Regions from separate parts of the Methylobacterium sp. TK26 genome, predicted to be linked through region 1. Evidence: riboswitches for the same ligand, from Rfam matches in the RefSeq annotation. Region 1 holds a riboswitch; the other holds the start of a gene.
The links. Region 1 has a riboswitch for fluoride ahead of crcB (fluoride efflux transporter CrcB). Riboswitches for the same ligand answer to the same signal wherever they lie in the genome.

Region 1 (5,083 bases):
GCCGCAGAAGCCGAGCAGCGTCGTCTCCGGCGGCAGTTCGGCCCGCAGCCGCGTCACCGTCTCGAAGACGGGGGCGAGGTGGGTCATCACCGAACCGTCGCCCGCCTCGCGCAGGCGCTCGAAGGCGGCGCGGTCGCCCAGGGGATCGAGGCGCGGGCCCTCGCCCTCCACGAAGCGCACGTCCTGCCCGAGGGCATGGGGCACGACGAGGATGTCCGAGAACAGGATCGCCGCGTCGAAGCCGAAGCGGCGGATCGGCTGGAGCGTCACCTCCACGGCGAAGTCGGGCGTGTAGCACAGGTCGAGGAAGGAGCCCGCCGTCGCCCGGGTGGCCCGGTACTCCGGCAGATAGCGCCCGGCCTGGCGCATCATCCAGGCCGGAGGCGGCCAGACCGCCTCGCCCGAGAGCACCTTCAGCATCGTCCTGTCCGGTTGACCCGTCATGCGCTCCCGCCTTCTCGCAAACCGGTCCGGTCGCGACGATCCCCAGGGGACCTCTCATAAAGATAGAGAGAGATTCTTAGACTCTGTTTTTTCTCTTGGAGGCTGATGAGCGGGAGCGCAACCGTATCCACACCCGATCCCCGGTTCGGCGCCGTTAACGGAGCTTTAAAGGATTTGCGCGAAGATGATGGAAGAGGGTTCCCGCTCAAGGCTTTGCGCCGGGTGGTGAGCCGGTCCGGACCCTGCGTGTCCGGCTTTTCCCGAACCGGGCGCGGATTCCGCCCCGATTTGACGGCCTGTGTATGCAGGAGTCGATAGCCGGACGGGGTTCTGCTCTGGACCGGCCGACCGGGCCTGCCTATCCACACTTATCGACTCCCCGGCGGTCGCCGTTGGATAACCGAACCGGCCGGAGACGCCGCGTATGGGCCGCAGCTACTTCCACCTTCATCTCGTGTCGGATTCCACCGGCGAGACGCTCATCAATGTCGGGCGCGCGGCGGCGGCGCAGTACGAGGGCGTCTCGGCCATCGAGCACGTCTATCCCCTCGTCCGCTCCGCCTCGCAGCTGGAGCGGGTGATCTCGGAAATCCGCGCCGCGCCCGGCCTCGTGCTCTACACCCTGGTGGGGGGCGACCTCGGCCAGCGGCTGGAGATGGCGGCGCGGGAGTCGGGTTCGCCCTGCCTGTCGGTGCTGCAGCCGGTCCACGACCTGCTGCAATCCTACCTCGGCACGCAGAAGGCGGCGCGCCCCGGCGCCCAGCACATGCTGAACGCCGAGTACTTCAAGCGCATCGACGCGATGAACTTCACCCTCGCCCACGACGACGGCAACCTGCCGGAGGATCTGGAGGAGGCGGACGTCATCCTGCTCGGCGTCAGCCGCACCTCGAAGACGCCGACCTCGATCTATCTGGCCAACCGGGGCCTCAAGACCACGAACCTCCCCCTCGTGCCGGGCATGCCGATGCCGCCGGCCATCGTGGCGGCGCGCAAGCCCCTGATCGTCGGGCTATTCGCCTCGCCGGAGCGGATCATCCAGATCCGCCAGAACCGGCTGTCGAGCCTGAACGCCGACGAGAGTTCGATGTATGTCGACCGGGAGGCGGTGTCCGACGAGATCACCGCCTCGCGGCGGCTGTTCATCAAGAACCGCTGGCCGACCATCGACGTGACGCGCCGGTCGATCGAGGAGACGGCCGCCGCCATCCTCGACCTACACCGCGATCACCGGATGAAGTTCATCGCGGAGTGAGCCAGGGGCCTTGCCCCTGGACCCCACCAAAGGGCTCGCCCTTTGGGATCCCCGTCAGGCCGCGCTCAGGACGCCGCGCACCAGGGCCATGCCGGCGATCAGCCCCAGAAGACCGGCGGCGACGGAGGCGACCACGTAGCCGGCCGCCGCCGCCGTCTCGCCGCGCTCGTAGAGGCTGATCGCGTCGAGGGAGAAGGTCGAGAAGGTGGTGAAGCCGCCGAGCACCCCCGTCGTCAGGAACAGCCGGGCCGGGTGGCCCGCCGCCCCGCGCAGGGCGAAGCCCTCGGCCAGCACGCCCATCAGGAACGAGCCCAGCACGTTGATGAGGAGCGTCGCCAGGGGAAAGCCCAGGCCCGGCAGCGTCCGCGCCACCGCCACGTTGAGCCCATGCCGAAACCCGCCGCCGATCCCGGCGCCGAGGAAAACGATGAGGGTGTTGATCATGCCTGTCCCGTCCCGGTTGGACGGGCGGCCCGGCCGCGATGCGGGCACGCCCCCACCGCAGGCGGAAGCCGCCCTTGCGGTAGGAGCCATCAGCCCTGGCCGGTCATCCGGCAAGGCGGTTGTCGGGGAGCTCCATCCCCATCCCGCCGAGAGTTAACGCAGGGACGGGACGAGGGAAAGGGCCTGAACCCTACGCCGCGACGGCGAAGTGGCTGCGCTGCTCGATCTGCGCGACGTAGAAATCCTCGATCACGTCCCGGACCACCTCCGCGAGGTCGGCGCCGCGATGCTCGTCGAGATGGATGTCGCTGCCGATCACCCGGCCGATATGTGCGCTGGCGCTCGAACCCGGCACGAGGCGCTCGTTGTAGCGCTGGTGCAGGCCGGAGATAGAAAGATAGTTCTTGCCGCCGAGTTCGGGCCCGTACTTGATCTTGATCTTCTGCTCGCTGTCGACCCCGCGCAGCTTGGCGCAGAGGGTGACGAAATTGTCGGTGTCGATCAGCAACTCCGTCCCGGTGATGCAGCCATGGGCGTTGTGCTCCTCGTTCAGCACCTCGGCCATCAGGTTCAGCACCTCGATCACCGGCTGAAGGGCGCGGGTGCCGTCATCCAGCAGCTTCTGCCGGAAGCCGTTGCTGCGGGCATCGGCGGCGGCGAGGCGGGTGCGGAAACGGTCCTTGACTTCGGTGGTATGCGGCATCGGTCTAGTCCTCCGGGCGACAGCGAAAACGCGGACTTTTCGTCCGTTGGTGTTCGGTCTACGGAGCGAATGCAGTTGACGCAAGATAGTGCAAAACATTGATGCTTGCTCAGGACTTGAGCTTTTGCTCAAAGCCGCGGCCTGCCTGAAAAACAGGCAACATCATGCAGGTCCGTCGAGGGGCTTCAGCACGGGGGCGGAGCCGAAGGCCCGGCCGGGCTCGCTCTTCGTCAGGGCGCGGGCCAGGGCGACGAGGTCCGGCGTCGCGCCCCCGGTCGGGCCGTAGACGGCGCGGTCGAGGGCGGCGAGAGCCTCGCGGGTCTCGGGCCGTTCCCGCCAGCGGCGGGCGAGGGCGGGCATCGCGGCCTCGCCCGCCGCCACGGCGGCGCGGACGGCGTTGGCATCGCCGGATCGGGCGGCCCGGCGCAGGTCGCGGGCGAGGGTCGGAGGCAGGCGCAGCGTCCCCCGTTCCCGGCGGAAGCCGAGGAGGGCGAGGCCGAGGCCGAAGGCCAGCACGCCCGCCGCCACGGCGATCAGCGCGGAGGCGGCGGCGCCCTTGGCCCCGTCGGTCTCCCGGTCGGGCAGGCCGCCGCCGATCTGGCGGGCGGGGATCTCGGCCTCGCGCATGGTGCGCGAAACCGTGTCGAACCACGGGATGGCGATGGCGTCGAGGGGGATCACCTCCGGCACGCCGGGCTTCACGTCCCAGACATAGGTGGCGCGGGCGACGGGGCCGGCGGGGGTGACGATGGTCTCGCGGGCGACCGGCCCGGCGAAGGTGATGATGCCGCGCGTGCGCATGACCGGCCGGGGCGGCAGGCCCTCGGCGAGCATCCCCTGCGCCTCCAGCACCACCGTCCGCCGGACGGTCTCGTAGATCTTCACCGTCTCCGGGTCGCGGCTCCACGAATCGGTGATGCTCACGTCGCGGGCGGGGAGCCACCAGGGCTCCTTCGCGTCGGGGCCGCCGGTCGGGGCGGTCCAGGCGGCGACGGTGAAGGGGATCGGCTGCGAGCGCACGTCCACCACCTTGCGCTCGCCGACATCGTTGATGGTCAGCCGGTGGACGAAGGGTTCGAGGGTGAACTCGCCCGCATGGTGCGGGAAGATCGCCACCGTCCGGTCGAAGGCGATGGCGGTCTGGCCGTCGGGGAGGCGGGTCTTGCTCCAATGGTCGCGGCCGAGCTGCGTCCAGGTGAAGTTGGCGAGCGGCGGCTGGATCACCTCCTCCAGCAGGATCGGCTGCCGGTAGACCCCGTGGATCTTCAGGAGCACCATCTCGCGGGTGTAGGGGGCCGCGCCGCCGTTCAGTTCGGGGGTGACGGTGAGGGTGAGGTCGCCGGGCTCCACCTCGGCGAGGGCGGGCAGCGACATTCCGGCCAGCAGCAACCCGGCGAGAAGCCCGATCTTCCCTCGCCGCAATCCGCGACCCCAGTGCCAAGAAATCACCATGGGTTGCTCCCGGCGGGCATGGCGGTGCCGGCCTCGACGCGGCGGGCCTGCTCGGCCTTGAGGCGGAGCTTGAGGTAGCGGCCGGGATCGTCGGGCAGGGTCTGGAGCCACAGGCGGTCGGGGCGGATCTCGTGCGCCTCGAAGCTCTTCGTCACCCGGCGGGCCTCGCGCTCGGGGGCCTCGGCGACCATGGCGGGGCCGGTGCCGGAGCGGCCGCGCCCGGCGGCGTCGCCCACCGAGCCGCGCGCCTTGCCGCCGGCCGAGTCGATGGCGGCCTGTTCGGAGCGCCCCCGCCGGGCGACGGCGCTGTTGCCGGGCAGCGAGGCGCTGCTGCTCGCTTCGCGGTTGCCGGCGAGGCCCTCGCCGCTGGACGAGGCGTTGACGTCGTCGTTCGGGTCCTGGTGGGCGGACTTGTTGTAGCGGGCGCCGTACTGCGCCGTGCCGTTGGCGATGCCGCCGCCGGGGCCGCGGTCGATCGCCTCTTCCAGCATCCGGGCGATCAGCGATCGGTTGGCCTGGGCGTCCGCGTCGCGGGGGTTGAAGCGCAGGGCCTCGTCGTAGGCGGCGATGGCGCCCTGCAGGTCGCCGGAGCGGGCGAGCGCGTTGCCGAGGTTGTAGCTCGCCCGGCGCCCGCCGTTGCGGAACAGGGCGATGGCCTCGTCCAGCCGGCCCGCCTCGTAGAGGGCGGCGGCCCGCCATGCGGGGTCCTCGAACACCCGCGCGGCGAGGCCGGGCAGGTGGACGCTCATCAGCAGGCGCCCGAAGCCGGTGCGCGGCTGCGACAG
Region 2 (5,083 bases), 2.0 Mb from region 1:
CCCCTCACGCAGTGCGACGCCAAGCCAGACGACCAGGACTTCCAGCCCTTCCGTGACCAGCGCCCAGAACCCGACGCCGATGCCGGCCAAGTTGAGTGGACGCGGCCAGTTGCCGGAGAATACAGGCGGTTTCGGGCTGGTCCCGTCCCACTGACTAAGACCCTGGAGGAACTCCCAGAGCAGGTAGATCCCGAACGCCAGCAGCAGCGCGGCGGCGATGGCGTCGAGGAGATGCAGCGCGAACCGGTAGGCCGCAGCCTGTAACACCCAAGCCAGCACGGCGACGGCGGTTCCGCCGAGGACGCCGCCCAATAGGAGGCTCCGCCAACCGAAGCGGTAGGCTCCCGCGATCAGGACCGTGGCCGCGATGAACAGTTCGGTGAAGGTGACCTGGAAGGTGATGACCACGCCGAACCAGGAGACGTCGCCCATGCGCTCACCCCCGGAAAGCGACGAGGATCGCGCCGGCTGCGATCAGGCCGACGCCGAGCCAATTGGGTCCGGACAGCCGCTCCCCCAGGAACACGACCCCGAACACGGCGACGAGCACGACGCTGAGCTTGTCGATGGGTGCGACCCGCGCCGCATCGCCTAGCTTGAGCGCCCGGAAGTAGCACAGCCAGGAGCCCCCGGTGGCCAAGCCGGACAGGACTAGGAACAGGTAGGTCCGGCGGGAGACCGACGAGAGCGGCTCCCACTGGCCGGTCGCAATCAAGATGCCGCCGAGGACGAGCAGGATCACGGCGGTACGGACGAAGGTGGCGAAGTCCGAGCCCACCGCCTCGATGCCGACCTTGGCGAAGATCGCCGTCAGCGCCGCGAAGCCGGCCGAGAGCAGGGCCCAGGCCTGCCAGGACTGCAGCAGGCCCCTCACGGCGTTATCGGCTCGGGGCCGGCCGCCCGGTGGCGTTCCACGGCCGCCGCGATCATCGCCCGCGCCGCGGCCGCCGTGTCCCAGCCGGTGATTCGGACCCACTTGCCGGGCTCCAAGTCCTTGTAGTGCTCAAAGAAGTGGTGGATCTGGCTGCGGGTAATTTCCGGCAGGTCGGTATGCTCGTGGATGGCGTCGTAGCGGCGCGTCAGGCGTTGCGCCGGGACCGCGACGATCTTCTCATCCGGACCGTGCTCGTCTTCCATCAGCAGCACGCCGACGGGCCGGACCCGCAATACCGCACCGGGCAGAACCCCGCGGGTGTTAGCCACCAGCACGTCGCAGGGATCGCCGTCCTCCGAAAGGGTGTTCGGAATGAAGCCGTAATTGCCCGGGTAGCGCATCGGCGTGTGCAGGAATCGGTCGACCACGAGCGCGCCGGCGGCTTTGTCGAGCTCGTATTTGACCGGCTCTCCGCCGACCGGCACCTCGACCAGTACGTTGACCTCGTGGAAGGTCGGATCGCCGACTGCGATGGCTTCAAGCTTCACGTTAAAAACTCCTTCTGGGCCGGTTCAGGGTTGGGTGACGATCCAGACGGAGGCGAGCGCCAGGATCAGCAGGACGGCGACCGCGAACACGATCAGGGCGGTGCTGCCGTGACGCACGCGTGCGCTCGATCGCTTGCGCTCCCGCTCGGCGCGCCGCAGCGCGTCGACGTCGCTCAGTTCGGGGTCTGGGTCGTTGCTCTCGGGTCGATTGGTCATCGCGGCCTCCCTTGCCGGATTGTCCACGCCTCGCCGGAGGCGGCGGACGGGGTGTTGCCGGCGTACCGGCCGGGCTCACGTCGGCCCCATGCCCAGGAGGCCGCGCACCAGCGCCAGGGCCGCCAGGAGGCCGAGCAGTGCCGCGATCACGGAAGCGAGGACGTAGGCGAAGGCCGCCCCGGTCTGGCCCCGCTCGTAAAGCGTGATCGCGTCGAGCGAGAAGGTCGAAAAGGTCGTGAAGCCGCCGAGCACCCCGGTGGTCAGCAGCAGGCGCAGGGGATGCCCGCCGGAGCCGCGGAGCACGAAGCTCTCGGCGATGATGCCCATCAGGAACGAGCCAAGGACGTTGATGAACAGCGTGGCGACGGGGAACGTGACGCCGGGCAAGAGGCGCGACGTGGCGAGGTTGATTCCGTGGCGGATGGCTCCGCCGACACCCGCACCCAGGAATACGATCAAGAAGTTCACAGGTCGCCTCTCGTCACATCGAGCGAGGGCAACAAAAAACCCGCCTTGCGGCGGGTTGCGTCGGAAACGCTCCCGCCGCGAGCGGGCACGCGGTGCCCTCGCAGCAGGAGCCATCAGCCCTCACGGGCGGTTGTCGGGAAGCTCCATTCCCATCACACGCTAGCCCTTTAACAGCGGGCGATGCGAAGGGTCAATGACTTTCGGTCGCGGTTCGAAATCCCAGCATCCAACACTGCTCATCCAGTCCGCACGAGCGGCCGCTTTCCCCCTGCCTCTGCTCAAACGGACAAGCGGCTTTCGGCCAGCTTCGGCCTCGCCGTTAGGCGATCGGGATGACTGGGGTGGGTGGGAAGCAGCTTGGCTGCTTTCGGTCGCAAGACGTTCTAAAGCGGACCTAGGATGAATCGCCGTCTCCGGATGGACGGTCCAACCCATCTCAGGGTCGAAGTTCGTTAAAGCCGGATGCCGTTTTCATCAGAGGCGATGCGACCGACGCGAAAGTGCGTTGCCTTGGGAGACAGAGTGATTCACGATCGCAAAGCCCCAATCACGCGACGTCTCGTGCTGGTCCGGCATGGCCAGAGCGTAGCCAACCGATCCGGTCTGTTCACGGGATTGCTGGACTCGCCCTTGACCGAGCAGGGTCGGATAGAAGCCGTGGCAGCCGGGCGGCGTTTGGCCGAGCGCAGCTGGCGCTTTTCCGATGCCTTCACCTCGACGCTGACGCGGGCCGTCGTGAGCGGCCGGCTTATCCTCGATACGCTCGGGCAACCCGGATTAATCCCTCAACGCTTCGCCGCGCTCGACGAGCGAGACTACGGCGACCTCAGCGGGCTCGACAAGACCGCCGCCGATGCGCGCTGGGGGGCGGAGCGGATCGAGACCTGGCGGCGCTCCTACGCCGAGGCGCCGCCGAACGGTGAGAGCCTGCGCGATACCGTCGCCCGCATCGTGCCATGCTACCTCCGATCCATCCTACCGGCGGTCATGGGCGGGGACGTGCTCGTCGTCGCCCACGGTAATTGCCTGCGGGCGCTCGTTATGGCGCTCGACGACCTCAGCCCGGCGGAGGTCGAGCAACTCGAACTCGCGACGGGCTCCGTCAGGATCTATGAGTTTGCTGCGGACACGACGATCGAGGCCCGCTGGATCGACGGTTGAATCCGCCTGTAGGCCCCCAAGAATGGGTCGCCTCACGCTTCGAGGGGATCCCCATTTGATCTAATTAAGTGATTGGAATTATCTAATCATTCCGTTGGAGTGAATGAAAGGGAAGTGGGATTCTCCGGCATCACATCGGAGCCACCCATGTCCGCCCCCAGACTTGTCTCCCACCCTCGATCGATGCGTGCCCTGGCCGGCACGAGAGCCATCCTTCCAGGACTGGGCCTCTGCGTGGCAGTTACCGCCGCAGCGGTCGGCTTCGAAGCCGTCGAGACGCACCTGTTCGGTCGCGCTTGGCTCGAAGCCCTGGTGCTGGCGATCCTCCTCGGGAGCGCGATCCGCACCGCCTGGACCCCGTCGCAGCGTTTCTTTCCCGGCATCGCCTTCGGGGCCAAGACCGTGCTGGAGATCGCGGTCGTAATGCTAGGCGCGTCGCTCAGCCTCGCGACGATCCTCGCCGCCGGCCCGGGCCTGCTCTTCGGCATCGCGGGCGTCGTCGTGGTCGCGATCCTGTCGAGCTACGGCATCGGCCGGGCGCTCGGACTGCATTCGCGCATGGCGATCCTCGTCGCCTGCGGCAACTCGATCTGCGGCAACTCGGCGATCGCCGCCACCGCCCCGGTGATCGGCGCCGACGGCGAGGACGTCGCCGCCTCCATCGCCTTCACCGCGGTGCTGGGCGTGCTGGTGGTGCTCGGCCTGCCGCTGCTGGTGCCGCTGCTCGGCCTGTCGCCGATGCAGTACGGCGTGCTCGCCGGCCTCACCGTCTACGCCGTGCCGCAGGTCCTCGCCGCCACCGCGCCGGTCGCGGCGCTCAGCGTCCAGGTCGGAACCCTGGTGAAGCTCGTCCGGGTGCTGATGCTCGGGCCGGTCGTTCTGATGCTCTCCCTCGGCGCGAGCCGGCTGCGCGAGGAGACCGACGAGGCCGCCCCCGGCGTCACAACCGGCGACCGCCCGGCCCCCGGCGGCCTCGCGATCCACCGCCTGGTGCCGTGGTTCATCCTCGCCTTCCTGGCGCTCGCGGGACTCCGCTCGGCCGGGCTGATCCCGCAAGTCGCGCTCGCGCCGATGTCGGAGACCGCCAACGTGCTGACCGTAGTCTCGATGGCGGCACTCGGCCTCGGGGTCGACGTGCGCAGCGTCGCCAAGGCCGGGGCGCGGGTGACCCTCGCTGTGGTCGCCTCGCTCCTTGCCCTCGGCGCCGTCAGCCTCGGCCTGATCCATGTGCTCGGCCTCGTCTGATCCACGCTATGGCATCGATCCGACCCCTTGATGGAAGAATTGCCGTGACACGTTCGTCCCAATCTTCATCCGAGGCAGTCGCGCAGGCGACGGGATGGTTGATGGGGCCGGGTCGCGAAGCGGTGGACGCGGCAGCCCTTCTCGATGGGTTCAGTGCGTGCCTCTCGGGGCTTGGCCTGCCGCTGGCCCGCGCCACCACCCACGCGCCGACCCTGCATCCGTCGTTCCGGTGGGTGATGCGCGTCTGGCATCCAGGAACGTCGAGCCTAGCCCTGCGTCGCCGCCACGGCATCGAGGGCACGCCGACCTTCCACGGCAACACCGTCGAGCACGTGGTCGAGACGCGGACCCCACTCCAATGCCGTCTCGACGGGGATGGGCCGCTGCCGTTTCCCGTGCTTGGCGAGCTTCGCAACGAGGGTCTGACCGACTACCTCATCGCGCCGCTGCATGCCGCGCGTGGACGCATGGGTGCCGCCTCCTGGGCCACGGCGAGACCGGGCGGCTTCACGCCGATCGAGATCGAGACGTTGCTAGCGCTGGTCGAGCCGTTCTCGCTGCTGTTCGAAAT

Region 2: linked by a shared signal. The riboswitch ahead of crcB (fluoride efflux transporter CrcB) and the one ahead of crcB (fluoride efflux transporter CrcB) in region 1 are both predicted to bind fluoride.

The regions. Positions count from the first base shown of each region.
Region 1 covers NZ_CM143965.1:3,482,785-3,487,867, reverse strand. The annotation lists gene ACXJ1Y_RS16915 (uroporphyrinogen decarboxylase) at 1-444, opposite strand, end outside; gene ACXJ1Y_RS16910 (pyruvate, water dikinase regulatory protein) at 869-1,699, shown strand; gene crcB (fluoride efflux transporter CrcB) at 1,754-2,143, opposite strand; fluoride riboswitch at 2,217-2,292, opposite strand; gene ACXJ1Y_RS16900 (hypothetical protein) at 2,334-2,846, opposite strand; gene ACXJ1Y_RS16895 (hypothetical protein) at 3,009-4,298, opposite strand; gene ACXJ1Y_RS16890 (tetratricopeptide repeat protein) at 4,292-5,083, opposite strand, start outside.
Region 2 covers NZ_CM143965.1:1,458,876-1,463,958, reverse strand. The annotation lists gene ACXJ1Y_RS07180 (hypothetical protein) at 1-432, opposite strand, end outside; gene ACXJ1Y_RS07175 (EamA family transporter) at 437-874, opposite strand; gene ppa (inorganic diphosphatase) at 871-1,422, opposite strand; gene ACXJ1Y_RS07165 (hypothetical protein) at 1,447-1,638, opposite strand; gene crcB (fluoride efflux transporter CrcB) at 1,714-2,106, opposite strand; fluoride riboswitch at 2,204-2,266, opposite strand; gene ACXJ1Y_RS07155 (2,3-bisphosphoglycerate-dependent phosphoglycerate mutase) at 2,653-3,267, shown strand; gene ACXJ1Y_RS07150 (YeiH family protein) at 3,451-4,512, shown strand; gene ACXJ1Y_RS07145 (adenylate/guanylate cyclase domain-containing protein) at 4,557-5,083, shown strand, end outside.